3 regions of the Xanthobacter albus genome follow, and region 1 is predicted to be linked to each of the others. Evidence: predicted binding sites of a transcription regulator. Region 1 holds the regulator's gene; each other region holds the start of a gene.

Evidence for each region. The regulator PhoB, encoded in region 1, activates phosphate uptake and scavenging genes when phosphate is short. The targets are predictions, from matches to a motif close to TGTCATNNANCTGTCAT.
Region 2: the regulator PhoB is predicted to act here: its motif matches at 3,734-3,750, upstream of V5F75_RS08460 (arsenate-mycothiol transferase ArsC).
Region 3: the regulator PhoB is predicted to act here: its motif matches at 5,087-5,103, upstream of V5F75_RS09025 (NAD-glutamate dehydrogenase).

Annotation. Positions count from the first base shown of each region.
Region 1 is NZ_CM195532.1:565,445-575,105, forward strand. It holds gene V5F75_RS02555 (2-hydroxychromene-2-carboxylate isomerase) at 1-601, opposite strand, end outside; gene V5F75_RS02560 (Hsp33 family molecular chaperone) at 661-1,656, opposite strand; gene argF (ornithine carbamoyltransferase) at 1,821-2,747, opposite strand; gene V5F75_RS02570 (aspartate aminotransferase family protein) at 2,744-3,952, opposite strand; gene V5F75_RS02575 (GcrA family cell cycle regulator) at 4,592-5,119, shown strand; gene phoB (phosphate regulon transcriptional regulator PhoB) at 5,625-6,326, opposite strand; gene phoU (phosphate signaling complex protein PhoU) at 6,442-7,170, opposite strand; gene pstB (phosphate ABC transporter ATP-binding protein PstB) at 7,190-8,014, opposite strand; gene pstA (phosphate ABC transporter permease PstA) at 8,098-8,931, opposite strand; gene pstC (phosphate ABC transporter permease subunit PstC) at 8,947-9,661, opposite strand, start outside.
Region 2 is NZ_CM195532.1:1,892,653-1,902,313, reverse strand. It holds gene V5F75_RS08485 (CHAD domain-containing protein) at 1-105, opposite strand, end outside; gene V5F75_RS08480 (biotin transporter BioY) at 314-859, opposite strand; gene V5F75_RS08475 (energy-coupling factor transporter transmembrane component T family protein) at 861-1,490, opposite strand; gene V5F75_RS08470 (energy-coupling factor ABC transporter ATP-binding protein) at 1,487-2,260, opposite strand; gene V5F75_RS08465 (GNAT family N-acetyltransferase) at 2,483-3,205, shown strand; gene V5F75_RS08460 (arsenate-mycothiol transferase ArsC) at 3,209-3,658, opposite strand; gene V5F75_RS08455 (hypothetical protein) at 4,003-4,698, shown strand; gene V5F75_RS08450 (OmpA family protein) at 4,888-5,535, opposite strand; gene V5F75_RS08445 (cysteine rich repeat-containing protein) at 5,535-5,951, opposite strand; gene V5F75_RS08440 (Bcr/CflA family efflux MFS transporter) at 6,115-7,488, opposite strand; gene V5F75_RS08435 (MarR family winged helix-turn-helix transcriptional regulator) at 7,485-7,955, opposite strand; gene V5F75_RS08430 (site-2 protease family protein) at 8,092-9,201, shown strand; gene V5F75_RS08425 (hypothetical protein) at 9,285-9,661, opposite strand, start outside.
Region 3 is NZ_CM195532.1:2,023,628-2,033,288, forward strand. It holds gene V5F75_RS09025 (NAD-glutamate dehydrogenase) at 144-5,000, opposite strand; gene V5F75_RS09030 (peroxidase-related enzyme) at 5,294-5,836, shown strand; gene V5F75_RS09035 (ABC transporter ATP-binding protein) at 6,124-6,897, shown strand; gene V5F75_RS09040 (ABC transporter ATP-binding protein) at 6,899-7,612, shown strand; gene V5F75_RS09045 (ABC transporter substrate-binding protein) at 7,769-8,980, shown strand; gene V5F75_RS09050 (branched-chain amino acid ABC transporter permease) at 9,050-9,661, shown strand, end outside.

The DNA of each region.
Region 1 (9,661 bases):
CGGACTTCAGGGCCTTCAGCTTCTCCGCCACGAAATCGAGCCGGTCCTGGCCGAAATAGAGCTCGCCGCCCACCACATAGGTGGGTGAGCCGAACACTCCGGCCTCGATCGCCTCGGCGGTGCTGCGCTCGACCCGCTCTGCCGCCTCCACCGTATCGGACAATGTGGCGAGGCGGGCGCCGTCGAGGCCCACCCCGTCCGCGAGGCGGATGAGATTTGCCCGCTCGGAGATCTGGATATCCCGCGCCCATACGGCTGAAAGGCAGGCGCCGATGAGCTCCGCCGGGTCGAGGCCCTCCATCTGCGCGGCGCAGATGAGGCGGCAGGCGGGCAGCGTATCCGTGGGCCAGAAGGCCGGCTCGGTGTTGATGGGGATGCCGGCGCGGTTCGCCCAGCGCACGATGTCAGCCTTGCGATAGGCGTTGCGCTGGGGCGACTGCCTGGCCGGGGCGGTGGAGCCGCCGGCTGCGAACACCTTCAGGATGTCCACCGGCCGCCAGAGGATGTCGGCGCCCGCTTCCCGCGCGATGGCGCGCAGGCGCGCGTGGCCGAGATAGGCATAGCCGGACTGCGGGCTGAAATAGCAGGTGACCTCGGTCATGATCCGCCTCCCTGGAAAGCGTGCCGCGGGCGGCAGGCCGCCGCCCGCATGCCCGGCGCTCAGGCGTCCGTCTCGCCCAGAACCTCTTCCGCGGCAAAGCCATAGGTGCGGCCGCAGAACTCGCAGGTCACCGTGACCCGGCCATCATCCTGGATCATCCCGCGCCGCTCCTCCGCCGAGAAGGAGGCGAGCACTCCCGCCACCCGCTCGCGCGAGCAGGAGCAGTGGGCGGCGATGGACAGCGGCTCGAACACTCGCACCCCGCGCTCGTTGAACAGCCGATAGAGCAGGCGCTCGCTGGAAAGATCCCTGTCGAGCAGCTCCACGTCCTCCAGCGTGCCCACCAGGGAGCGCGCCTCCACCCAGGCGTCGTCCTCGTCCAGGGTGTGCGGCGCGGTGCCTTCCGGCGCGTCGCCGGGCGCAAGGTCCGCCATGCGCGCGCGGGAGGCGTCGTCCGGCAGGAACTGGGCGAGCAGCCCGCCCGCGCGCCAGGAGGAGGCCTGCCCCCCCGGCCGCAGCTCCTCGCCCACGGCCAGGCGCACGCGGGTGGGGATCTGCTCCGACTGGTGGAAATATTCGTGTGCCGCCGCTTCCAGGCCCGAGCCATCGAGCGCCACCACCCCCTGGTAGCGGTTGGAGGAGATGCCCTGGTCGATGGTCATGGCCAGATGGCCGCGGCCGAGCAGGGTGGCCGGCGCGGTATCGTTGCGCGCCTCGGCGGCGGCGAGGGCGTCCTTGTCGAAGCGGGCATAGGCACGGATCTTGTCCGGACTCACGAAGTCCGCCACCACCATGTCCACCGGGCCGTCGGTCTGGGTCTGGAGAATGAAGCGGCCCTCGAACTTGAGGGAGGAGCCGAGCAGCACCGCCAGCACCACGGCCTCTCCCACCACCCGCTTCACGGCCGGGGGATAATCATGGTGCGCGAGCACGGTGTCGAGGGTGGGCCCGAGCCGGACGACGCGGCCCCGAAGATCCAGCGCATCCACCTGGAAGGCGGTGACGATGTCGTCCTGCGCCTCTTCCCTGGCGCTGCGCGCGCGCGCGGCACTCATGCGCTCCTCCTTCGTTGAACCGCTCTCGTATGGCGTGGAAACCGGCCGGCGTGAAGAAAAAGCGTCGATCGGGGGGCGCGGCGGCGCCACGCCGATGCCGGAAGCGGGCCGGCATCGGCCACCAGCCCGCAAGGCCCTGCGCGGCCGGAGCCGCGCGCCGGACCTCACGCGGTGTGGAAGCACCAGGCGAGGATGCCCTTCTGGGCGTGCAGGCGGTTCTCCGCTTCGTCGAACACCACCGATTGCGGCCCGTCCATCACCTCGCTGGTCACCTCCTCGCCGCGGTGGGCGGGCAGGCAGTGCATGAAGATGGCGTCCTTGCGGGCGCGGGCCATCAGGGCGCCGTTCACCTGGTAGGGCTTCAGCAGGTTGTGGCGGCGCTCCGCCTCCTTGTCGCCCATGGAGACCCAGGTGTCGGTAAGGACGCAGTCCGCGCCCTCCACAGCCTCTTCCGGGTCGCGCATGAAGGAGACCTTGGCCTTGGTGCGCTTCACGAAATCCTTCAGCGCCTGACGCGGCCCGAGCTCCTTCGGCGTCGCCACCTTCATGGAGAAATCGAACCGCTCGGCGGCATGGACCCAGCTCGCGAGCACGTTGTTGGCATCGCCCGTCCAGGCCACCTGGCTGCCCTGGATGCAGCCGCGATGCTCCTCGAAGGTCAGCACGTCCGCCATCACCTGGCAGGGGTGGGAGATGCGGGTGAGCCCGTTGATGACCGGCACGGTGGCGTAGTCGGCGAGCTCCGTGAGGTCGTCATGGTCCAGGATGCGGATCATGATGGCGTCCACGAAGCGCGAGAGCACGCGGGCGGTGTCCGCGATGGTCTCGCCGCGGCCGAGCTGCATCTCCTGGCCGGTGAGCATGATCGTCTCGCCGCCGAGCTGGCGCATGGCCACGTCGAACGACACGCGGGTGCGCGTCGAGGGCTTGTCGAACACCATGGCCAGGGTCTTGCCGACGAGGGGGCGATGATCCATTTCGCCCGCCTTGCGCCGGGCCTTGAGATCCTTGGACAGGTCCAGCACCCGGCGCAACTCGTCCGCCGGGATCTCCGACAGGTCGAGAAAATGGCGCAAACCGTTCTCCGTCATTCCGCTGCCCCCATGGCCGGAGCGGGCTCCAGCGCCTGCTCCAGCCGCACACACGCGGCCTCGATCTTCTCCACCGCCAGGTCGGCCTCGTCCGCCGAGACCACCAGGGGCGGCAGCAGCCGCACCACATTGTCGGCGGCGCCGGGGGCCAGCAGCCCCTCCGCGCGCATCGCCACCACGAGATCGGCCGCCGGCACCTGGGCCTTCAGCCCCAGCAGCAGCCCCTTGCCGCGCACCTCCGCCAGCACGCGCGGATGGCGCGCCACCACCGCCCCGAGCTTTTCCTTCAGCCGGGCGGAAATGGCATTCACATGGTCGAGGAAGCCCTCGGCCAGCACCAGGTCCAGCACCGCATCGCCCACCGCCATGGCGAGCGGGTTGCCGCCATAGGTGGAGCCGTGGGTGCCGAGGGTCATGCCCTTGGCGGCCGCCTCGGTGGCGAGGCAGGCGCCCATGGGGAAGCCGCCGCCGATGCCCTTGGCCACGGCCATGATGTCGGGCGTGACACCTTCCCATTCATGGGCAAAGAGCTTGCCGGTGCGGGCCACGCCGCACTGCACTTCGTCGAGCACCAGCAGCAGGCCCTTCTCGTCGCACAGGGCGCGCAGCGCCCGGAGGAAGCCCTCCGGCGGCACGCGCACGCCGCCCTCGCCCTGCACCGGCTCCAGCAGGATGGCGCCGGTGTAGGGGGTGACGGCCGCCCTGACCGCCTCGATGTCGCCGAACGGAACCTGATCGAAGCCCGGCAGCGCGGGCTCGAAGCCCTCCAGGTATTTCGGGTTGCCGCCGGCCGCGATGGTCGCGAGCGTGCGGCCATGGAAGGCGCCCTGGAAGGTGATGATGCGGTTCTTCTCCGGATTGCCGTTCGCGAACTGGTACTTGCGCGCCATCTTGATGGCGCACTCCAGGGCCTCGGCACCCGAATTGGTGAAGAACATGGTGTCCGCGAAAGTCACCGAAGACAGGCGCGCGGCCAGCTTCTCCCCGCCCGGAATCCGGAACAGGTTGGAGGTATGCCACAGCTTCCGCGCCTGCTGGCTCAGCGCGTCCACCAGATAGGGGTGCGCATGGCCGAGCACGTTCACCGCGATGCCGGCGGTGAAATCGAGGAAACGTCGCCCGTCCGTCGTGACGAGCCAGCAGCCCTCTCCCCGCTCGAACTCGAGGTCGATGCGCGCGTAGGTCGGCAGAACGGCGGTGATCACTTGATCCTCCTGAAAACGTGCCTTGATCCGGCGAAATATAGAAGCCGAAGACAACATCTTCATTGCTGGTGGCGAACCGGGCTCCTGCGGAAGGCAGCTTCCGCCCGGAAGGCCGGCCCGTGAATGCCCCGAGACTCGGGGCGACCGGGTGTCGGCGCTGGGCGAAGGTGTCTGGAGCGGCCGCCGGCCGCCAGACCCCCCGCGGCGCAGGCCCCGGGCAGGCAAAATTAAAAAAGGCCGCCCCAGCGGGGGAGCGGCCCGACACCGGCAAATACTAATGATCGCGCGCGGGAGGTCAACACATCTGAAAGGCGTGCGGCGCGCGCCCGCGCGAGGCCCCCGCGCACGGCGCCGGACATGATGCCCGCGGGCAACGATCTGGGGAAAACGACGCGCGAACGTTAACCGACTCTGTCACCCGCGCGCCCCATATTGTAGCGTATGGAACATCGCCTACGAGATCTCGTGCGATTAAGCTTCCTGGGACCTATGGGTTGTTAACCTTCCACATGCTTGGCGCATGTGGGGCCGAGGAAGGAGTCCGGGTGGTCTCGGGCAGCATGGCGGTGCTGCCATCCGGCGACAATTGGGCGCCGCCCAAGACCGGCGCCGGCAAGATGCGGCAAATGGAGAAGAGCGATGAGCTGGAATGACGAGCGCGTCGAACTCTTGAAGAAGCTCTGGAGCGAAGGCCTCTCCGCGAGCCAGATTGCGAATGAACTCGGCGACATCACCCGCAACGCGGTGATCGGCAAGGTGCACAGGCTGGGGCTTTCCGGCCGCGCCAAGTCATCCTCGGCATCGGCGGTGCGGCCCCAGCGCCCCAACCGCCCCGAGAGCCCGCGTGACCAGACCCGGCCGCAGCGTCCCCTGGTACAGGGCAACACCGCCCTCGCTGCCGAGATCGACGACCTGCCCGAGGAGGCCCCCGCCCCCGCGCCGCAGCCCGTGGCGAGCGACAACGTGGTGTCCATGGGCCAGCGCTGCACCATCATGAACCTCACGGAGAGCACCTGCCGCTGGCCGATGGGCGAGCCGGGTACCGAGAGCTTCTATTTCTGCGGCGGCAAGAGCAATCCGGGAATGCCCTATTGCACCCAGCATGCCCGCATCGCCTACCAGCCGGTGCAGGATCGCCGTCGCGACCGGCGCCTCGCCTACCTCTGACAACAGCGTGGCCGGGCTCGCGCCCGGCCGGCCGTTCCGCTCGGCAACGGTTCCATCAGTGTGATAGGGCACGCCGTTCACCGACACGGGGACGGCCTGAGGTTCCTGCGCTCGGTGGCGGGAATTCCGGCGTGACATTCCTTGTGTTTCAGCCGCCGCGGCGGCATCCACGTCGCTGAGACAGACGCGAGCCCGGCGTCAAAGCCTGATCCGCATCAGCCACGCGGCAGCGACCGAGCCGGTCACCGGCAAGCCCCGACCCCGCTCCCGATAGCCGCCGGACTGCGCCCCTCCTCGCGCCACGCACCATTCATTTCCAAAATGATCTTCGCGCGCGGCGATCGCTTCTGGCTGCAGAGACGACGCGTTTTTCAGGCGAACAGTGAGCGCTGCGCGGAAAGTGCTCCAGAAGCACACCGGCGCCGCCGCCCTGAGCGCAAGGAGAGCGCCGTTCGGCGCTCGACCGGGGAAGATGGATCACCCAACCACGGTGGGCGAGCGGCCATCAGTGCGCCCGCGCGAACATCTCGTTGAAGGAGTAGCCGGCGCCGCGTACGGTCCGGATCGGGTCCGACTGGCGCCCGCGATTGATCGCCTTGCGCAGCCGGCCGACATGCACGTCCACCGTGCGCTCGTCGATATAGACGTCCTGGCCCCACACGCCATCGAGCAATTGCTCACGCGAGAAGACGCGGCCGGGGCTCTGCATCAGGAATTCGAGCAAGCGGAACTCGGTCGGCCCGAGATGAACCTCACGGCCAGCACGGTGGACCCGATGGGTCTCGCGGTCCAGCTCGATGTCTCCCGCGCGCAGCAGGGTCGCCACATGCTCCGGCTTGGCGCGGCGCAGCAGCGCACGCACGCGCGCCAGCAGCTCCGGCACGGAGAAGGGCTTCACCACATAGTCGTCGGCGCCCGTGGCGAGGCCGCGCACCCGCTCCGTCTCATCGCCGCGGGCAGTCAGCATGATGACCGGCAGGCGCTCGGTTTCCGGGCGCGTGCGCAGGCGGCGGCATAGCTCGATGCCTGAGAGGCCGGGCAGCATCCAATCCAGGATGACGAGATCCGGCACGCTCTCCCGCAGCCGGGTCTCGGCATCGTCGCCGCGCCCGACATTCTCCACCGCATAGCCTTCCGACTCCAGATTGTACCGGAGCAGGAGGGTCAACGGCTCTTCGTCCTCGACAATCAGAATACGCGCCGGCACAGCCTATCACCCATCCACGTCGAGACGTTCTTTGACACAGCCTCGCGCCATCCCGCCCGTGCGGCGGGTCTGGCGCGGCCGCTGCCCGCCTGAGCGGCGGGCAGGGCATCCGGCATCAGGCCTGCTTGGTCTGGCCGGGGAAGGCGACCGTGGTGTCGCTGGAGGCATCCGCCTTCGGGCGGCTCTCCGGCAGCACCTGTCCGGTCACCATGTAGTAGACGACTTCCGCGATGTTGGTCGCGTGGTCGCCCATGCGCTCGATGTTCTTCGCGCAGAAGAGAAGATGCGTGCACACGGAGATGTTGCGCGGATCTTCCATCATGTAGGTGAGCAGCTCGCGGAACAGCGAGGTGTACATGGTGTCGATGGCGTCGTCGCGGCCCCACACGTCCAGCGCCTTGGCCTCGTTGCGGCCGGCGTAGGCGTCGAGCACCTCCTTGAGCTGCTCGAGCACCAGGTCGGACATGTGCTCCACGCCGCGCACCAGCTTCTGCGGATGGTACTCGCCCTCGATGGCGATCACCCGCTTGCCGACGTTCTTGGCGAGGTCGCCGATGCGCTCGAGGTCGTTGGCGATGCGGATGGCCGCCACGATCTCGCGCAGGTCGCTGGCCACCGGCTGGCGCTTGGCGATGACGAGCACCGCCTTGTCCTCGATGTCACGCTGCACCTGGTCCACGCCCGCGTCGAGCGAGACGACCTTCTGCGCGATGGCAATGTCGCGCTTGATGAGCGCGGTCATGCTGTCGGCCACCAGGCGTTCCGCCTGGCCGCCCATCTCCACCACCTTGCGTCCGATCTCTTTGAGCTCGACGTCGAAGGAGGTCACGGTATGCTCGGGCATCTGCGCCATCCTGTTTTCCTCAGCCGAAGCGGCCGGTGATGTAATCACGCGTCTTGATCTCCTTCGGGTTCGTGAAGATCACGTCCGAAGGCGCCACCTCGATCAGCTCGCCCAGGTAGAAGAAGGCGGTGATGTCGGCGCAACGCGCGGCCTGCTGCATGTTATGGGTCACGATGACGATGGTGAAGTCGCGCTTCAGCTCGTCGATCAGGTCCTCGATCTTCGAGGTCGAGATGGGGTCCAGCGCCGAGGTGGGCTCGTCGAGCAGGATCACCTCCGGACGCACGGCGATGGTGCGGGCGATGCACAGGCGCTGCTGCTGGCCACCGGACATGCCGAGCGCGGACGTGTTCAGGCGGTCCTTGGTCTCGTCCCAGATGGCCGCCTTGCGCAGGCACCATTCCACGCGCTCGTCCATCTGCGACTTGTTCAGCCGCTCGTGCAGGCGCACGCCGAAGGCGATGTTGTCATAGATGGACATGGGGAAGGGCGTCGGCTTCTGGAACACCATGCCGATGCGGCTGCGCACCACGGTGGAGTCGAGCTCCTTGCCGATGATGTTCACGCCGTCGAACAGCACCTGCCCCTCGGCGCGCTGGCCGGGGTAGAGGTCGTACATCCGGTTGAACACACGCAGCAGCGTGGACTTGCCACAGCCCGAGGGGCCGATCATGGCGGTCACCCGCTTCTCGGGGATCTCGAAATTGATGCCCTTCAGCGCGTGGCTCTGGCCGTAATAGAACTGAAGGTTGTCGACCTTGAGCTTCGCGGGAGCGGGCGGCGCGTCGGGCCGGGCCGCGACCGAGGTGGCGATGCTGAGGGTGGGATCGACCGCAGACGTCATCTGAGCCTCACTGGAATTTACATGCCCGGAGCTGCCGGGCTTGGATCTCGGGCAGCCCGGCGCATTCGCGCCGGGCGGCGATGTCAATTGCCGCGGGCCAGAACCAGACGCGACGCCACGTTCAGCACGAGCACGCCGACGGTGATGAGCAGCGCACCGGCCCAGGCAAGTGCGACCCAGTCATCGAACGGACTTCCGGCATACTGATAGATCGCGACCGGCAGGCTGGCCATGGGCTTCGAGAGATCGAGCGACCAGGCATTGTTGCCGAGCGAGGTGAACAGCAGCGGCGCCGTCTCGCCCGCCGCGCGGGCGATGGAGAGCAGCAGGCCGGTGACGATGCCCGCGCGCGCGGCGCGCCAAGTCACGAACATCACCACCTTCCACTGCGGCGCGCCGAGGGCGAAGGCCGCCTCGCGCAGACCCACCGGCACCAGGTTCAACATGTCCTCGGTGGTGCGCACCACCACCGGGATCACCAGGATGGCGAGAGCGAGCGCGCCGGCCCAGCCGGAGAAGCCGCCGAGCGGCACCACCAGCAGGGTATAGATAAACAGGCCGACCAGGATGGACGGCGCCGAGAGCAGGATGTCGTTCACGAACCGGGTCGCCGAGGCGATCCTGGTGCCCCTGCCGTTCTCCGCGAGGAAGGTGCCCGCGAAGATGCCGATGGGCGCGCCGATGAGCATGGCGATGCCCACCTGGATCAGCGAGCCCGCGATGGCGTTGGCGAGACCGCCATTCGCTCCGGGAGGAGCCGTGACGTTGGTGAAGACCGAGAAGCTGAGCGCCGGCAGGCCGCGGGCGAGCAGGGTCCACAGGATCCACGCGAGGAGGAAGAGAGCGAAGGCCGCGAAACCCACGGACACCGCTTTCACGATGTTGTCCTTGGCGCGGCGGGCGGCGAGCGATGCCATGGCTGGTCCCCCGGATCAGTCCATCCGCGAGCGAACGAGCGCCCGGGACAGTGCCAGCACGATGAAGGAGATGACGAACAGGATGAAGCCGAGCTGCAGCAGCGAGGTCAGCTTCAGGGAGCCGAGCGGCGCTTCCGGGAACTCGTTGGCGATGGTGGAGGCGATGGTCGCGCCCGGCGCGAACAGGGAGGCGGAGAGGCGCGTGGCGTTGCCGATCACGAAGGTGACCGCCATGGTCTCGCCGAGCGCGCGGCCGAGGCCGAGCATGATGGCACCCACCATGGCCGTCTTGCCGTAGGGCACCGAGACGTTCTTGTAGACCTCATAGGTGGTGCCGCCGACGCCGTAGGCCGACTCCTTCAGCATCGCCGGCACCGACTCCAGCGTCTCCACGAACATGGCCGTGATGAAGGGCAGGATCATCACCGCGAGGATGAGGCCTGCGGTGAGCATGCCCGAGCCCAGCGGCGGGCCCTGGAACAGCAGGCCGATGACCGGCAGGTCGCCGAACACGGAGATGAGCGGGGGCTGCACATAGGCGGCAATGAGCGGCACGATGACGAAGAAGCCCCACATGCCGTAGATGATGGAGGGCACCGCGGCCAGCAACTGCACCGCCACGCCGATGGGGCGCTTCAGCGGCTGCGGCGCGATCTCCGTGAGGAAGAAGGCGATGCCGAACGACAGCGGCAGGGCGACCACGACGGCGATCACGGCGCTGAACAGCGTG
Region 2 (9,661 bases), 1.3 Mb from region 1:
CTTGCCGAGCACCGCGCCCAGCGCCGCCACCAGCGGGGCAGGCACAGGCACGGGCCCGGCGGCAGGGGCCAGGTCGGAAGAGGGAGCATCGAGGGTCTCGGTCATCGCGCGCCTTCCGGGTGGGCGGGAAATCCTGGGGATGCGGCAGCTCGTCCGCCGGGCGCGGCCCGGAGGTTTCAACGCCGGAGCGGCCCGCCGCGTTCCGCACTCCTACACCGCGCCGATGGCGCGGCGGTGACGCGCCCGTTCGCGTCAAGACGCTCGGCTTCAAGAAGCCGAAGCGTCCCGCGCACCGGGCGTGCGGGCAACGCCTTCAGCCGCGCGGGCCCACGCGCCACGCCTTCAGCACCGTGGAGGCGAGGAGCGCCGCCGCCACCGATTTCAGCACATCGCCCGGCAGGAACACCATCGCGCCGAGGGCGGCCCGCCGCAGGCCGATGCCCGCCACGCCCGCCAGCACGGGGATGCCGCACAGATAGACCACCAGCACCCCGCCCGCGAAGGCCGCCGCCAGCGCCGAGAGGAAGGGCCGCATCCCGAGCCGTTCGGCCAGCCAGCCGGTGACGAAGGCGCCGGGAATGAAGCCCAGGAAGAAGCCCACCGTGGGCCCCGCGAGCACCCCGAGCCCGCCGCGCCCGCCGGTGAGCAGCGGCGCCCCCAGCAGCACCACCAGCGCGAACAGCGCGGTGGCCGCCGCGCCCCCGCGCGCGCCCAGCAGCAGCCCCGCCAGCATCACCCCCAGGTTCTGCGCGGTGATGGGCACGCCGGCCAGCACCGGCACGAAGATGGGCGGCACCAGACCCAGCGCGCCGATGAGCGCGGCCATGAGCGCGATGCGCACCAGCATCCGTGTTTCCACCTCACTCTCCCCGCTTGCGGGCGGAGGATGGCGCCTCCGCCGAGAAGCCGCGCGCCTCCAGCGCCTCGGCCACCTGGTCGGCGCCCTTCAGGGCGCCGGTGAAGAAGGCGCCCACCAGAGCCAGCCCGGGCCGACGGCCGCTGCGGGCGCGCCACGCCTCGGCGCGGCCGTGCCAGCCCGCCACCAGCACCGGGACGAAGCGCAGCACCAGCGCCACCGCCAGCGACAGCCGCCGCGCATCGAGCCCCAGCCGCTCGAACGGGCGCAGCACCGCCATCAGCGCGTCCATCATGTCCTGCAGGCGGGTGGAGAGGGTGACGAGATCGGCCAGCAGCACCATGAGCAGGATGCGCAGCACGCTCGCCGCCGCGACCTCGGCCGAGACCGCCCAGAGCTGTAGCAGCCCGATCAGCGCCAGCACCGGCAGCAGCGGCCGCCATTGCAGCAGGCGCGCCGTGCCGGCCCGCCCGAATCCGGCATAGACCAGCAGCACCACCGCCAGCGCCGCCGCCAGCAGGAACGGATCCTCGAGCGGCACCAGCAGCATGGAGAGCAGGGCGAGGCCGGCGAGCTTCACCCCCGCCGGCAGGCGATGCAGCAGGCTGCGGCCCGCGAGATAGCCGCCGATCATGAAAGGCCGCCCGCGCGCGCCGTGTGCGCCCGCACGCGGGCATGGGCGTGAGCCTCGTAGAGGGGGATCACCTCCTCCGGCGCGCCATCGGCGGCCACCTCCCCGCCGTGCAGCCACACCACCCGGTCGAAGCCCGTGAACAGGCTCAGGTCATGGCTCGCCATGACGACCTGCTGGTCGAGGCCGGCGATATGCCCGGAAAGCAGCAGCCGGGTCGGCAGATCGAGCGCGGAGAAGGGCTCGTCGAGCAGCAGCAGCCGCGGCCCCGCGGCGAGGGCCGAGAGGATGCACACGAGCTGCTTCTGCCCCTCGGAAAGCTCATCCACCGCCCGGTCGCCCCAGCCCGCGCAGCCGTGCTCGGCCAGCAGGCGCTCTGCGGCGGCGGTGGCGGCGGCCTTGTCGAGCCCCTGCTCCAGGGGGCCGAAGGCGATCTCCTCGCGCACCGTGGGAAAGATGATCTGGTGGTCCACGTTCTGGAACACGAAGCCCACGAGCGCCGGCAGCCGGCGGCGATGGCGCCTCGTATCGAGCCCCGCCACCTCCACCGCGCCGGCATCGGGCAGGATCAGCCCGTTGAGCAGCCGCAGCAGGGTGCTCTTGCCCGAGCCATTGTCCCCCACGAGGCCGATGCGTCGCTCCACGAGCGTGAGGCTGAAACCGGAGAACACCACCCGCGTACCCCGCGTCACCTCCACCGCGTCAAGGCGCGCACCGGCCTGCGCGGACGGCGGCGGAGCGGGACGACGGGCGGAAAAAGGCGGAAACGGCATGGGGCACCTGCGCCCTCCTCGATATACCGATCCCCGCCGCGCGCAAGCCCCTGCCATGGCAAGCCCGCCGTGCCGCGCGGGCCTTGCCATGGCAGCGGCGCCCGGCGCACAAGATGGAAGGGCGCCATGCAGGGGCACCGCGCCGCGCGCCGCCAGCGCAACCCCGGCGCCATACCTCCCGCGAACCCGCGCCAGCCGGCCGGCCACACCACGAGAGCCGCCATGACCGAAGATGCCGCTCCGCCCGGACCACCCCTCGGAGCGCCGGTGGAAGGACCGCCCGCCCGCGCCCCCGCTCCCGTCACCCTGGAAGGGCGCCTCGTGCGGGTCGTTCCGTTCGACGTGGCGCGCCACGGACCCGACCTCTACGCCCTCTCCCACGGGCCGGAGAAGGAGGCCCTCTGGGCCTATCTGAGCGCAGCCCCCTTCCCCGATCTCCACGCCTTCACACGCCATTATGCGGCGGCATCCTCGAAGGCCGATCCTCTGTTGCTGACGGTGGAGGACACGGCGAGCGGGCGCGCGCTGGGGCACGCCACCTACATGCGCGTGGAGACCGGCCACCGGGTGGTTGAGGTGGGCAACATCCTCTTCACCCCGCCCCTGCAGCACCAGCCGGGTGGCACCGAGGCCATGTATCTCATGGCACGCCACGCCTTCGAGGCGCTGGGCTTCCGCCGCTACGAGTGGAAATGCAACACCCTCAACCGGCCCTCGCGCCGGGCGGCGGAGCGGCTCGGCTTCACCTTCGAGGGGGTGTTCCGCCAGCACATGATCGTCAAGGGCCGCAACCGCGACACCGCGTGGTTCGCGCTGCTGGACCATGAATGGCCCCGCGCGAAGGCCGCATTCGAGGCGTGGCTCGCGCTGGACAATTTCGACGCCGGCGGCCGCCAGCGCCGGCGCCTGGAGGACATCCGCGCGGAGTTGCCGGAGCGGGGCTGAGCCTCAGGCGGCGGCCGGCGCGAAATCCTGCTCCACCAAGGCGGTGATAGCGTCCCGCAGCTCGGGCAGAAGGCGGCGGTAGGCGCGGCGGCGCTCCTGCGGCTGCGGCAGGCGGGAGACATCCTCGAACCCCCAGCCGCGCAGGCGCAGCAGGTGCATCCAGGGCAGGCGACGCGCGGCGCGGTGCGCGCCCTCCTCCAGCGCCACCACCGCGTCCACCCGCGGCGCGCCGGAAAGGGCGAACACTTCCACCGGCTTGGAGGAAAGCCCGTTGGTGGCCACGCCCTCCCGCTCCAGGCAGTCGAGCGCGGCGGGGTCCACGGGCGCGGCGAACGCGGTCGCCGCGCTGAAGGCGCGCACGCGCGCGTAAAGGTGCATGGTGAGGGCCTCCGCCATCAGGCTCAGCCCCGCATTGTCGCGGCACACGAAGAGAATGGACGGACGCGTGATCATGAGGCCTCTCCGGTCACGGGATCGCCCCGCAGCACCCCAGCGGCGATTCGGTTGGCGGGAACCTAGGCGCATCCCTCGACGCGGGCATGACAGCGCGCCGTGGCGCAGCCGCAACGGCAAAGACTTTTCCTGTCATGGAGGAGATGCCGCATCCCCGCACCCAATATCTTGATCGGAAAAGACTATCAGCGGGATTCGACTGAGTTTCGTGGGCGCGGAAGGGGCATTCCGTCCCACATTGAACTTGCGTTAACCATTCTGAAGTTGTTCCACGAGATCAATGACATGCTGGCGGGAACACCGATTCGCGAACTCTTCGCCGGCTGGCAGATGTGGAGGCGAAAATGGCGAAGACGGAAGTCACCAGCGCCGCGGTCAGAAAGATCGCCGCGAAGGCGCTCAAAGATCCCGGCAGCATTACCCACGATGAGATCAAGAAGCTGGCGGCTTCCTGCCTGACCCAGGCGGCGGACAAGCCCAAGGCCGAAGCGACCGAAGCCAAGCCCGCAGCGCCCAAGCCCGCAGCGCCCGCGAAGGCACCCGTTGCCAAGGCGCCCGTGAAGGCCGTCGCCGCGAAGGCTGCCACGCCGAAAGCCGCCACGCCCAAGACCAGCACGCTCAAGACCACCGCTCCCGTGAAGAGCGCCGCTCCGGCCGAGGAGAAGGCCCCGGCCAAGGCTCCCGCCGTGAAGGCGCCCGCCGCGAAGAGCGCAGCGGCGAAGCCCGCCAAGACCCCGGCCAAGGCTGCGCCCGCGAAGGCCGAGGCGCCGGTGGCCGAGAAGCCGGCCGCCAAGGTCGCTGCTCCCAAGAAGGCCCCTGCCGCCCGCAAGCCCGCCGCCAAGGCGCCGGCCGCCGCTCCGGCGGTGACGGATGCGCCGGTCGCCGTGGCCGCCCCCGAGGCCGCCAAGCCTGCCGCGCCGGCCAAGACTGCACCGGTGAAGACTGCACCGGCCAAGACCGCTCCCGCCAAGGCGCCGGTGAAGGTCGCGACGAAGCCCGCCGCCGCGAAGGCTCCGGCCAAGGCGCCGAAGAAGAACTGAAGACAGCGGCGCCGCGCGGCCTCCCGCGGCGCCGGCCTCCAAAGCTCTTTCCGTTCGCACCAGCTCACGGATAAAGCTCTGGACTCTTGAGTTTACGCATTTTCTTCACGCGAACTGGTGTCCACTTCGCCTGAAAACGCTTGAAAGATGCGATCCGGCCGGCGCCAGGCGCCGGCCGGATTTTTCATGTCACTGCTGGGGCAGCGGGCCGGCGCGGCCGATATTGAAGATCTGCACCCGGCGATTGATGGCCGCGTCGGGGTGCTTGGTGTCCTGCAGCGCTTCCTCGCCGAGGCCCACGGCCTCGATGCGGCGCGGGTCCACCCGGAAGGTGGTGGTGAGCGCCTGGGCGATGGCGTCGGCGCGCTCCTGGCTGAGCTTCATGTTGTATTCGCGGGTGCCGGTGGCATCCGTATTGCCCACCACCAGGAACTTGTAGCCCAGCAGCACCGGATTATGCATGGCATCGGCGATGGAGCCGAGGGTGCGGTAGGAGGAGGGCTTCACCATCGCCGAGTTCAGGTCGAACTCGATCTCCACGTTGATCTGCGCGAGCTGGTCGAGCTGCAGGGCCAGCGGAGGCCGGCTCTCGGGCGGGCCCTGATACTGCATGTGGGCCTGGGCGAGGCCCCGCAGCGCCTCCGCAGAGACCGTGGGCACGTCGTTCACGGAGCTGGTGAGCCCCTGGACGATCTCGGAATTGGGCGTGAACGCCTGGGCCGCGGCGGGCGTGGCGGCGCCGAGGATGAGCGCCGCGCCCGTGCACAGGGCGGCGAGGGCGGGAGCGATGCGCGAGCGGATCATGGTGCCGGTCTCCTGCGTATTCACGGCGCGCATCAGCGGTAGCCGGCGTTGGTGAGGGCGGCGGTGCAGGTCTGGCTCACCACCTTGGATGCCTCCAGCAGGCAGGAGACGAGATTGCCGTCGCCGGGCTCGACGCCAGAGCAGAACTCGGCGCGGTCGCGGTCGCAGGCCTTGTAGACCTCGCGCTGCGCGGCGGCGCGCGCCTCGGTCATCTGGCGGATGGATTCATGGTTGGCGGCGCAGGCGGGAGACAGCTCCGCCTGATGCGCGGCCAGGCACTGGCCGATGGCGCCGTTGCCGAGATTGACGCCCCGGCAGTGGCGCATGATGTCCTGGCCGCAATGCTGGGCCAGAAGGCCGGCCGCCTCGGCGTAGCTCACCGTCTGCGCATGCGCAGACGCCGCCGGCAGCGCCAGCAGCGCCGCCAGGACAAGTCCCGCGAACTTCATTTGAATCTCCCCACACCCCGGACCGCCGCGCGGCCCCCGGTGATTGACCATGACCGGGCAAGAACGGTCAACCGGGAACATCTGCCGGTGGGAGAAAGGACTAGATTCCAGCGCTGACGCGTTTTCTTCACACGAACCGGTGTCCACTTCGCGCGAAAACGCTCTAATTCTGGCGGGCGCGGGCCTCAAGCTCGATCTCTTCGCCCGCGGCGCCGACCACGCCGAGCGGGTCGGCCGCCAGCTCCAGGTCCGGGGCATCCACCGTCGTCGTGTCAAACGGCGGCTCGGACGGAGCCTGGGCGCCCCCCTGCCCGCGCGCCGGCCGCGGGCCCAGCAGCACATGCCCGGCGGCGGCCACCAGCGCCATCAGCGGCAGCAGCGTGGTGAGCGCCGTCAGCGGCGAGGGGAACAGCACCGCCAGCGCGGTGCCGAGGAAGCCGCCGCCGATCTGCATGAAGCCCATGAGCGCGGAGGCCGCCCCGGCGATGGTGGGAAAGCCCGCGAGCGCCGCCGTGGTGCAGCCCGGCAGCAGCATGGCGATGCCGCAGGCCCACAGGCCGATCGGGGCCATGACCGTGAGCGTGGACGGCGGCCACAGCCGTAGCCCGATGCCGAGCCCCGCCGCCCCCGCGAGCACCAGCACCAGCCCGATGGGCACCATCTCCGCCGCGCCCATGCGCTTCAGCAGCCGGCCGGCGATCAGGGTTCCGCACATGAAGGAGCCGGTCTGCGCCAGCATGGCGAGGCCGAACTGGGTGGGCGTGAGCCCCACCTGCTGGATCAGCACGAACGGCAGCAAGGCGGTGAGGGTGTAGATGGCGCCGAGGCCGCCGCCCAGCGCCACGCTGGCGCGCATGAAGGTGCGGTCGGAAAGCAGGCGCGCGTAGCTCTTGGCGATGCCCACGGGAGAGGCCAGGGAGGAATCCCGCGCGGCGTTGGTCTCGGGCACGAAGAAGGCGAGCAGCACCAGCAGCGCGGCGCCGTACACCGCCATCGCCACGAAGATCATGTGCCAGCCGGCCGCGCCCAGGATGACGCCGCCCAGTGTGGGCGACACCGCGGGGCCGATGGCCAGCATGGTGCCGATGAGGTTCATGATGTGGGCGGAGGTCTGCCCCGTATACTGGTCGCGCACGATGGCGCGGGAGATGGCGATGCCGGCCGCGCAGCCCACCCCCTGGAGGGCGCGCCCGAGGATGAGCCACCCCATGGTGGGCGCCCAGGTGGCCACCAGCGCCCCCGCCATGTAGATGCCGAAGAAGGCGAGCGCCACCGGACGGCGGCCGAAGGCATCGGACAGCGGGCCGCAGGCGAGCTGGGAGAAGGCGAAGCCGAGGAAGAACACCGTCAGCGTCAGCTTGACGGTGGCGGGCGTGGTATCGAAGGCGCTCACCAGGGTGGGCATCGCCGGCGTGTACATGGCCAGGCTGATGGGACCGAGCATGACCATCAGCGCGCCGATCAGGGCGACGCGCAGTTCCGACATGATCGGAACCGGCGCGGGCGGCGGCGATGCGGTGAACGCGGCAGGCTTCATTTTCCGTCTTTGTCCCCGTCGTCGCGGTCTTCCTCCTCGCGGCAGCGCGCGAGGTTGTCGCGAATGAGAATCAGGAAATCGCGCAGCCGGGCCTGATCGGCATCGGAGAAGCCCGCGAGCGCCTCGCCGCGCGCCACCGCCGCCGCCGACTGCACGCCGGAGAGGAACGGCTCGGACGCCGCCGTAAGGCGCACGATCTTGGCCCGGCGGTCCCTCGGATCGGTCTCGCGCGCCACGAGGCCCCGGCTTTCGAGGGCATCAAGGAAGCCCACCAGGGTCATGGGCTCCACGTTCATCTTCACCGCGAGCGCGCTCTGCCTGAGGCCCGGATGGAGGTTCACGTAAGCGAGCGTGCGCGCCTCCCCGGCCGTGAGGCCGAGGCCCGCGTGGGTGAACGCGCGGTCGATGCGGGCGCGGTAGAGCCGCGCGGCATCGACGAGAAGGAAACCGAGAGGAGTGTCCGCCATTTCGTTCCCCACCTTATAATAAGGTAACCTTAGTTTCAACATGCATGTGCCACGCCCGGAGCAATCCGTATTGCGCGCCGAACCGCGCGGCCTATGTGTGAAGGGGTCCCCCTGGAGACCCCCCGGAGATCACCCCATGCCCTGGTCCCTGACCATCGGACGCCTCGGCGAAACCGCCATCCGCATCCACGTGACCTTTCTTCTGTTCCTGGTGTGGATCTGGGCCGCCTACTACCGGACCGGCGGCGCCGATGCGGCCTGGCAGGGGGTGCTGTTCGTCGCCCTCCTGTTCGCCTGCGTCCTGCTGCACGAACTGGGGCACGTCTTCGCCGCACGTCACTTCGGCGTGAGGACCCCTGACATCACCTTATGGCCGTTCGGCGGCATCGCAAGCCTGGAACGCATCCCCGAGAAGCCTTTGGAAGAGCTGGTGGTAGCCATTGCCGGACCATTGGTGAACGTGGTTATCGCGGCGGTGCTGCTGCTCATCCTCGGCGCCGGCTTCAACACCGACGACCTCTCCCGGATCGAGGACCCCGGCACCTCCATGCTGGTGAAGCTGGCGGGGGCGAACATCTTCCTGGTGGTGTTCAACCTCATCCCGGCCTTTCCCATGGACGGGGGACGGGTGCTGCGCGCCCTGCTCGCCATGCGGATGGGCTTCGGCCGGGCCACCGCCGTGGCCGCCTCCATCGGCCAGGGGCTCGCCATCGCGCTGGGGCTGGCGGGCATCTTCTTCAATCCCATGCTGATGATTATCGGCGTGTTCGTGTTCCTGGCCGCCTCCGGCGAGGCCGGGCAGGTGCAGCTCAAGGAAGCCTCGCGCGGGCTCTCGGTGGCCGATGCCATGATCACGCATTTCGAGACGCTCGGCCCCGGCGCCACCGTGGACGACGCCGCCGACGCGCTCATCCGCACCACCCAGCGCGAGTTCCCGGTGGTGGACGGCGGCGGGCGCCTGCGCGGCGTGCTCACACGCGACGCCATGATCCGCGCCCTGAAGGACGAAGGCCCTCAGACCCCCGTGATCGACGTGATGCAGCAGGATGTCCCCACGGTGGAGGCACGGGCGCGGCTCGACGCGGCGCTGAAGCTCATCACCTCCGCCCAGGCGCCGGCCGTGGGCGTGCTCGACGGCGAGGGCCGCCTCGTGGGCCTGCTGACCCCGGAGAACGTGGGCGAGCTGATGATGATCCACGCCGCCCGGCCGGACCACGGCGCCGGCCTCTTCCACCGTGCCGGCTGAGGCGCCTCGGGCATCAGAAGAAAAGGGGAGCAAGGCGCTCCGCCTGCTCCCCCGCTATTGGCTGCGTCCCCGCCGGACGAGCTTCAGTTGTCCTCGGTGTGCGCCACGTCATCCAGCGCCACGTTGCCGCAGCTGTAGGCGCCGTCCGGCTCGTCGAAGCCGGCGCTGGTGAGGAAGCCACAGCGCGAGCCTTCCGCCGCCGCCAGCCACGACACCAGCCGATGGCCGATGGCGATGGCCGCCGCCTCGTCGTCCGCGGGCTTGAAGGCCGTGTCGGCGGGCATCTGCGGGCCCGCCTTCTTCGCCGTCTTCAGGTCGCTCACGGTGGGAATGAGGGAGACGGTGGCGCCGGTGTCGGTGGCGGTGATCACCGGGCGAATCGTGAGGGTGAACTGGTCCCAACCGCCCTTCGCCAGCCGCGTCGCCTCCGATTCGGCCGTCACCTGGGCGGTGAACACCG
Region 3 (9,661 bases), 1.5 Mb from region 1:
TCGCCCGGAGATGCCTCATGGGTCGCGCCCAAGGCCCGCGCGCATGGCGCGGAGGCCGTGTGCGTCAAGGGCGGAGGAGCGGCGGGGCCGTTCCGCACGCTCCTCCGGCTCCCAGCGCCTCCAGCGAAAGGCGCCGGCCGGCTTCAGCCGCGCACGAGGTCTCCGAGCAGGCTCGCCGCCAGGGTCAGCTTGGAGAGGCTGAGGCCCGAGGCGGCGATGTCGCGCACGGTGCCGTGCATGCGCTCCACCTCGTCGCGGTGGGCGGCCACATAGGCGTCGAGCCCCGCCGCGCCGGCGCCGCCTTCCTCCAGGATGCGGCCGCCGATGCGCCGCAGGAAGGTTTCGAGCTGGGTCAGGGCGCGGTCGAGGGCGAGGCGGTCGTAATAGTCGGGCGCGGCGATGGCCCGGGCCTGCCCCACGAGGTCGTCCACGCCGAAGTAGCGCCCGGCCGCGAAGAAGGTGCTGGCCACATCGGGAATGGGCCGGCCCGTGGTCTGGGCCAGCAGCGCGATGTCCGCAGCCGCCGCCAGCGCCTGGGTGGAGGCGATGCGGCGGGCGAGGTCCTCAGGCACCTCCTGCGCGATGAGCGCGGCGATGCGCGCCTGCCGGGCTGCGCGCCACGCCTCGGGCAGGCTCTCGTCGAGCGCGGAGGCCACCGCCGCGATGCCGGCGCGATAGCGTTCCACCACCGCCGCGATGCCCTCCGCGAAGGAGACGTTGGCCAGGAACCAGACGATGCGGCTGAGCGTCAGCTCCTCCACCGCCGCGTAGAGGGCGAGCTGCGTCGCGCCCTTCACCTTGTTGTCGAGGGCGTCGATCTCCGCCATGAGGCCGGGCAGGCCGTAGCTGTCGCGCACCGCCGCGAAGGCGCGGGCGATGGCGGCGGCATCGGCGCCGGTCTGGTCCGCGATGCGGGCAAGCGCGGAGGGGCCGCACTGGTTCACGATGGCGTTGGACAGGCCGGTGGCGATGATCTCCCGCTTCAGCCGGTGGCCGGTGACAGCCTCCGGGAAGCGCGCCTCGATCTCCGGCGGGAAGTAGGAAACGAGCTCGCCGGCGAGATAGGGATCGTCCGGCACGCCCGAGGACACCAAGTGCGCGTTAAGCGTGAGCTTGGCGTAGGCGAGCAGCACCGCCAGCTCCGGCCGCGTGAGGCACTCCCCGCGCGAGCGGCGGTCGGCGATCTCGGCGTCGGAGGGCAGGAATTCCACCGTCCGGTCCAGTTCCCCGCGCGCTTCCAGCATCTGCATCAGGCGCTGCTGGAAGGCGATGTCGTGGGCGCCGGCGCGCTGGGCGAGGGAGAGCGCGAGGGTCTGCGCATAATTGTTGCGCAGCACGAGGCGCGCCACCTCGCCGGTCATCTGCCGGAGCAGGGCCGCCCGCTCGGCGGGCGCGAGGGCGCCGCTCTCCAGCGGCCGGGACAGGGCGATCTTGATGTTCACCTCCACGTCGGAGGTGTTCACGCCTGCGGAATTGTCGATGGCGTCGGTGTTGAGGCGGATGCCCCGCCGTGCCGCCTCGATGCGCGCGCGCTGGGTCATGCCCAGGTTCGCGCCCTCGCCGATCACCTTGGCGCCGAGCTCCGAGGCGGCGACGCGCACCGCGTCGTTGGCGCGGTCGCCGGCATCGGCGTCGGTCTCGGTGGAGGCCCGCGCGTAGGTGCCGATGCCGCCGAAGAAGAGCAGGTCCACCTGCGCCTTCAGGATGGCGTTGATCAGCTCGGCCGGCGTCGCCTGCGCCTTGGGGAAGCGCAGCAGCGCCTGCGCCTGGTCCGAAAGCGCGATGCTCTTGGCGGTGCGCGGGAAGACGCCGCCGCCGGCGGAGATCAGGGTCGGGTCGTAATTGGCCCAGGAGGAGCGGGACAGGTTGAACAGGCGCAGGCGCTCGGCATGGGCGCGCTCGGGGTCCGGATCGGGATCGAGGAAGATGTGGCGGTGGTCGAACGCCGCCACCAGCCTGATGGCGGGCGACAGCAGCATGCCGTTGCCGAACACGTCGCCCGACATGTCGCCCACCCCCGCCACCGTGACCGGGGTGGTCTGGATGTCGATATCCATCTCGCGGAAGTGGCGCTTCACCGCCTCCCAGGCGCCGCGCGCGGTGATGCCCATGGCCTTGTGGTCGTAGCCCACCGAGCCGCCGGAGGCGAAGGCGTCGTCGAGCCAGAAGCCGTGGCGGGCGGAGATGGCGTTGGCGGTGTCGGAGAAGGTTGCGGTGCCCTTGTCGGCCGCCACCACCAGATAGGGGTCGTCGCCGTCGAGGCGCACGGTGTCCGCCGGGTGGACCACCGCGCCGCCCTTCAGGTTGTCGGTGAGGTCGAGCAGGCTGGAGACGAATACCTCGTAGGCGGCCGTGCCCTCGGCGAGGACGGCCTCGCGGCTGCCGCCGGCAGGCAGGCGCTTGGGCACGAAGCCGCCCTTGGCGCCCACCGGCACGATCACCGCGTTCTTCACCTGCTGCGCCTTCACGAGGCCCAGGATCTCGGTGCGGAAGTCCTGCGGGCGGTCCGACCAGCGCAGGCCGCCGCGCGCCACCTTGCCGAAGCGCAGGTGCACGCCCTCGACGCGCGGGGCGTAGACGAACACCTCGTAGAGCGGGCGGGGCAGGGGCAGGCCCTCCACCTTCGCGCTCTCGAACTTCACGGCGATGGCCTCGCGCGGGCGGCACTCCTCGTCGCACTGGTAGAAGGTGGTGCGCACGGCGGCGTCCACCAGATTGATGAAGCGCCGGAGGATGCGGTCCTCGTCGAGGCTCGACACCCGGCCGAGAGCGTTGGCGAGCGCCTCGCGCAGCGGCGTCTCGCGGGCGGCGCGCGCATCCGGGGCCGGGTCGTGGGCGGGGTCGAAGCGGGCGTGGAACAGGGCCACGATGTCCCGCGCGATGGCCTCGTGGGCGGCGAGGGTGCGCCAGAGGTAGTCGGGGCTGAAGGGAATGCCCGCTTGCCGCAGGTAGCGCCCGAGGGTGCGCACCAGCGCCGCCTCGCGCCAGGAGAGGCCGGCATCCAGCACCAGGGCGTTGAAGCCGTCGTCCTCGGCGGCGCCGCGCAGCACCGCGTTCAGGCAGTCCTCCAGCCGCTCGTCCGAGCCGGCGATGGCGATGGCGCCGCCATCGGCCCGCTCCAGCGACATGTCGTGGAGCCAGCAGCGCTCGACGCCGACATCGGCGCCCATCTCCTCGTCGCCGTCCTGCGGCTCGATGCGGTAGGTGCGCTCGTTGATGGCCTTGAGGCCCATGTTCTCCAGCATGGGGACGCGGATGGAAAGCGGCAGCGGCGCCCCATAGGAGAGCAGGCGCAGGGAGATGCGCGTGTCCGGGTCCTCGGCCCGGCGGTAGAAGTCGATGGCGATGGGCCGCTCCGGCGAGAGGCGCTCCATGCGCTCGATGTCGGCGAGGGCGGTCGCCACGTCGAAGGCGGCCTGGTAGCCGGCGCCGAAGGCGGGGCCGTAGCGGTGGCGCAGCAGCGCGGCATCCGGGCCCGCGAGCACCGGCGCGGCGGCGATGGCCGCGCACAGGCGGTCGTTCCAGGAGAGGGTGGAAGCGGCCACCGCCCGTTCGAGGGCGGCGAGGTCCGGCGCGGGCGCGGGGCCGCCCCGGCGGTCCACCGTGTAGTGCGCGCGGATGAGGGGCACGCCCGAAATGAAGCTTTCCACGCAGGTCGAGACCGTGCCCTCGAACGCCTCCTCCAGCAGCGTGCCGATGCGCCCGCGCACGGCGGCGTCGAACCGCTCGCGCGGCACATAGGCCAGCACCGAGGCGAAGCGGCCGAAGCGGTCGAGCCGCGCCAGCACCCGCACCCGCGGCCGGTCGTAGAGGGAGAGGATGTCGCGCGCGTGGGCGGCGAGGGTGGCCACGTCGACCTGGAAGAAGTCGTCGCGCGGGTAGGTTTCCAGCGCCGTTTCCAGGGCGCGGGCCGAATGGCTCTCCGGCTCCAGCCCCGAGCCGCGCACCACCGCCTCCGCCTTGAGCCTGAGGTAGGGGATCTCGCGCACCGAATGGGTGTAGGCGGTGGAGGTCAGCAGGCCCACGAGGTGGACCTCGCCGGTGAGGCGGCCTTTCTCGTCATGGGTCTTGATGCCCACATAGTCCATGACGTTGCGCCGGTGCACGCGCGAGCGCAGGCTGGCCTTGGAGAACATCAGCGGCTGCGGCCCTTCGAGGAAGGCGCGGATCTCCGGCGTGGTCACCACCGGCGCGTCGCCGAGGCGCAGCTCGCGCACCACGGGATCGCGCAGCACGCCGAGGCCCGAGCCCGGCTCGGCCACCAGCTCGCCGGCGGCGTCGAGCGCATAGGCGCGCAGCCCGAGGAAGGTGAAATTGTCCTCCGTGAGCCAGGTGAGGACGTCGGCGGCCTCCAGCCGGTCCTTGTCGGCGTAGGGGGTCTTCTCCTTGCGCAGGGCCTTGGCGAGGGCCTTCACCTGCCGGCGCATGGCCTGGAAGTCCTCGTTGATGGCGTGGACATCGGCCAGCGTCGCCGCGATGCCCGCCTTCAGGTGCGCCTGCGCGGCGGCGTCGATGGCCGCCACATGCATGTGGATGAGGCTCTCGCGATTGTCCTCGGCCTCCCTGGCGGACGGCTCGGCGAGCCCGGCGGCGCGGCCGTCGCGGTCGCGCGTCACGTGGAAGATGGGATGGGCGGCGAGCTTCAGCTCCAGCTTCCGGTCGGCAAGCTCCCCCGCCACCGAATCGAACAGGAAGGCCATGTCGTCGTTGATGGCCTCGATCACGGTAATGGCCGCGCTGCCGGCGCCGGCATCGAACACGCGCACGTCCGCCGCCCCGCGCGGGCGGGCGAGCAGGTGGGCCCAGGCGTCGCGCACCAGGCTCGCCACCAGGGCGGGGTCGAGGGGCATCAGGTCTTCCGGGGCGATGGCCGCCAGGAAGGTGCGGGTGAACAGATCCGGCAGCTCGGTGCCGGCGGCGGCGAGGGCGGTGCGGATGGCCTCGATGCGTCCTTGCAGGTCGTGATCGGTTTCGGCAGTCTGAAAGCCTTGAACAGTCATGGCCACTCCCCCGAATGGACGCCCTCGCGCCGCGCCGGTTCCCCGCGGAACCGTCTGTCGCGTCCGCCGAAGTTCGGTCACGAGCCACGACGCAACGATGACGAGGAACGCCTATGGCCCCCACAGTGAAGCGCGCCACCGCCGGCTCAAAGACCAAAAGCGCGGTCGCCGAAAAAACCGGCACGCCTGCGAAGCGGGCGCCCGCCGCGCCGAAGGCCCGGAAGGCGCCGGCGGCCGCTCCCGTGGCGGCCCGCGCGCCCGATGACACGCCGGCCATCGCCCTCGACCTGCCCATGGCCGAGCTCGACGCAGCGACCGACGCCTATTTCGAGAAGTGTCGCAACAAGATCGGCTTCGTGCCCAACGTTCTTCAGGCCTACGCTTTCGATCTCGCCAAGCTTTCCGCGTTCGCCGGCATGTACAACGACCTGATGCTCGCGCCCTCCGGTCTTTCGAAGCTGGAGCGGGAGATGATCGCGGTGGCGGTTTCCAGCGTGAATCGCTGCTATTACTGCCTCACCGCCCATGGCGCCGCCGTGCGCCAGCTCTCGGGCGATCCGGTTCTGGGTGAGCAGATGGTGATGAACTATCGCGCCGCGCGGCTCGACCCGCGCCAGCGCGCCATGCTCGACTTCGCGGTGAAGCTCACCGAGCGCCCCCACGAGGTGGAGGAGGAAGACCGCGCCGCTTTGCGCAAGGCAGGCTTCTCCGAGCGCGACATCTGGGACATCGGCGCGGTCACCGGCTTCTTCAACATGACGAACCGCCTCGCCTCCGCCACCGACATGCGCCCCAACACGGCCTATCACGCCGAGGCGCGCGGGCTCGCCGATTGAGCGCCGACCCCCGGCCGGCGGCGCGGGCCGGGGGCGGACATGCTCACAAAAATTTTTCCGAGCGTACGCTCGTTCTATTCCGCGATGTGGTATGAAGTGGATGGCCTCCCAGCGGACAAGCCGACGCCAGGGAAGGACCAGTTGACGCAGCCAAGGCATCGCATGCTAGGGTGCGTCGCAAGAGATAGCGCACCGCTCAAGGTGCCGTCCGGAGGAAACCGCCAGGGTCGCGCGCCAGCATGCGTGCGTGCGCGCCCATGGCTTCAACACGAGGGCGCCCACCGATCATGGACACCGTCGCAGACGTGCCCTACATCGTTGAAGCATCTGGTCTCACGAAGGAATTCAAGGGGTTCGCGGCCGTCAAGAACGTGAACCTCAGGATCCGTCGCCACACCATCCACGCCCTCATCGGGCCGAATGGCGCGGGCAAGACCACCTGCTTCAATCTCATCACCAAGTTCCTGGAGCCTACCCGCGGCATCATCAGGCTCAACGGGCGCGACATCACCCGCACCCCGCCGGCCGATGTGGCGCGGCTCGGCATGGTCCGTTCGTTCCAGATCTCCGCCACCTTCCCGCACCTCACCGTGCTGGAGAACGTGCGCATCGCCCTGCAGCGCCCCATGGGCAACTCTTTCCGCTTCTGGCAGTCCGAGAGCACGCTCGACGTGCTCAACGACCGCGCCATGGAGCTGATCGCCGACGTGGACCTCGTCTCCTACCGCGACCACCTCGCGGTGGAGCTGCCCTACGGCCGCAAGCGCGCGCTGGAGATCGCCACCACGCTCGCCCTCGACCCCGAGATGCTGCTGCTCGACGAGCCCACCTCCGGCATGGGCCGGGAGGACATCGCCCGCACGGCGGATCTCATCCGCCGCGTGTCGGAGAACCGCACCATCCTGATGGTGGAGCACAATCTCTCCGTGGTGGCCGATCTCTCGGACATGATCACCGTGCTGGCGCGCGGGGAGATCCTCACCGAGGGGCCCTACGCGGAGGTGTCGAAGAACCCGCAGGTGGTGGAAGCCTACATGGGCACCGGGCACGGAGCGCACTGACATGCCGGAGACGAACGCGCCCCTGCTCGCGGTGAAGGACCTGCACGGCCACTATGGCGAGAGCCACGTGCTGCACGGCATGACCTTCGACGTCCGCCCCGGAGAGGTGGTGACCCTGCTCGGCCGCAACGGCGCGGGCAAGACCACAACCATGCGGGCCATCATGGGCCTCCTGCGCAAGCGCGCGGGCTCCATCCGCTACGAGGGCACCGAGACGGTGGGCCTCGCGCCCAACAAGATCGCCCGCCTCGGCATCGCCATCTGCCCCGAGGAGCGCGGCATCTTCGCCTCGCTCTCGGTGCGGGAGAACCTGCTGCTGCCGCCGGTGGTGCTACCCGGCGGGCTTTCGGTGGACGAGATCCACGCGCTGTTTCCGCGCCTGGAGGAACGGCGCAACAGCCAGGGCACCAAGCTCTCCGGCGGCGAGCAGCAGATGCTGGCCATCGCCCGCATCCTGCGCACGGGGGCCAAGCTCCTCCTGCTGGACGAGCCTTCCGAGGGTCTTGCCCCGGTGATCGTGCAGCATATCGGCCAGATCATCCGGGACCTCAAGACGAGAGGGTTCACGGTGCTGCTGGTGGAACAGAACTTCCACTTCGCTTCCACTGTCGCCGACCGGCACTATGTGGTCGAGCACGGCCGCGTGGTGGACATGGTGGAGAACGACAAGATCGCGGAGAACGCGGCGCGTCTGGAAGCGTTCCTGGGCGTGTGAGGCGGTCGCGGCGCGCTCGCGCGGGGCGTTCCCCTGTCGCGCGTGGTCCCTTGCGTCTTCCCGTGCCGTCCGCGCGCGGGCTTCCGTTTCGATCGCTGCTGTTCTGAAGTTCCGAAATAACAAACGCCGGCGAAAGTCCGGCAGGGAGGAAACATCATGCGTTTTGCTGCCATTCTGCTGGCGGCCACCAGCCTCGCCGGCATCGGCGCGGCCCAGGCGGCTGACCCGGTCCCGGTGAAGATCGGCGTGCTCAACGACCAGTCCGGCCTCTATGCCGACCTCGGCGGCCAGGGCTCGGTGTGGGCCGCCAAGAAGGCGGTGGAGGACTTCGGCGCCGCCGCCAAGGGCTTGAAGGTGGACGTCATCTTCGCCGACCACCAGAACAAGGCGGATGTGGGCACCTCCATCGCCCGCCAGTGGTATGACGTGGACGGGGTGGACCTGATCGTCGACACGCCCAACTCGGGCGTCGCGCTCGCGGTCTCCGGCGTGACCAAGGAGAAGAACAAGGTCTTCATCAATTCCGGCGCCGCCACCTCCGACCTCACCGGCAAGGCCTGCACGCCCAACACCGTGCACTGGACCTACGACACCTGGGCGCTCGCCAACGGCACCGGCAAGGCCATCGTGAAGACCGGCGGCGACACCTGGTTCTTCCTCACCGCCGACTACGCCTTCGGCCACGCGCTGGAGCGCGACACCGCCAAGGTGGTGACCGAGAACGGCGGCAAGGTGGTGGGCTCCGTGAAGGTGCCGCTCAACAACGCCGACTTCTCCTCCTTCCTGCTGCAGGCGCAGAGCTCCAAGGCCAAGATCGTCGGCCTCGCCAATGCCGGCGGCGACACGATCAACTCCATCAAGCAGGCCTCCGAATACGGCATCGTGGACGGTGGCCAGAAGCTCGCCGGCCTGCTCATCTTCCTCACCGACGTGCATTCGCTGGGGCTCAAGACCGCCCAGGGGCTGAACCTCACCGCCGCCTGGTACTGGGACCAGACCGACGCCAACCGCAAGTTCGCCGACGAGTTCGCCAAGGCCAACGGCGGCAAGCGGCCGACCATGGTGCAGGCGGGCGTCTATTCCGGCGTCACGCATTATCTGAAGGCGGTCGAGGCACTGAAGTCCGCCAAGGACGGCGCCGCCGTGGTGACGGAGATGAAGAAGCTCCCCACCGACGACCCGCTGTTCGGCAAGGGCGAGGTGCGCATCGACGGCCGCCACATCCACCCCATGTATCTCTACGAGGTGAAGAAGCCTTCGGAATCCAAGGGGCCGTGGGATTACTACACCCTGAAGGCCACCATTCCCGCCAATGAAGCGTTCCGCCCCCTGAGCGAGAGCGACTGCCCGCTGGTGAAGAAGGGCTGAGGACAACTTAGGACGGGCCGGCCTTCCCCCGCGGGCCGGCCCGCTTTCCCCTGACGAGACGGATCTCCCATGTTCGAGCTTCTCGGCATTCCCCCCCAGGCGCTGTTCGGGCAATTGCTGCTCGGCCTCATCAACGGCGCGTTCTACGCCATGCTGAGCCTCGGGCTCGCGGTGATCTTCGGCCTGCTGAACGTCATCAACTTCACCCACGGCGCACAATACATGATGGGCGCGTTCGGGGCGTGGATGCTGCTCAATTATCTCGGCGTGCCGTTCTGGGGCGCGCTCGTCATCTCGCCCATCCTGGTCGCCATCATCGGCATGGTGATCGAGCGCACGCTGCTGCGGCGATTGTACAATCTCGATCACCTCTACGGCCTGCTGCTCACCTTCGGCCTCGCCCTCATCTTCGAGGGGCTGTTCCGGCGGCAGTACGGCTCCTCGGGCCTGCCCTACAACAATCCCCTGCCGGGCGGCACCAACCTCGGCTTCATGTTCCTGCCCAACTACCGCGCGTTCGTGGTGGTGGCCTCGCTGGTGGTGTGCTTCGTCACCTGGTTCGTGATCGAGCGCACCAAGCTCGGCTCGTACCTGCGCGCCGCCACCGAGCGGCCGGACCTGGTGCAGGCGTTCGGCATCGACGTGCCGCGCATGATCACGCTCACCTACGGCTTCGGCGTG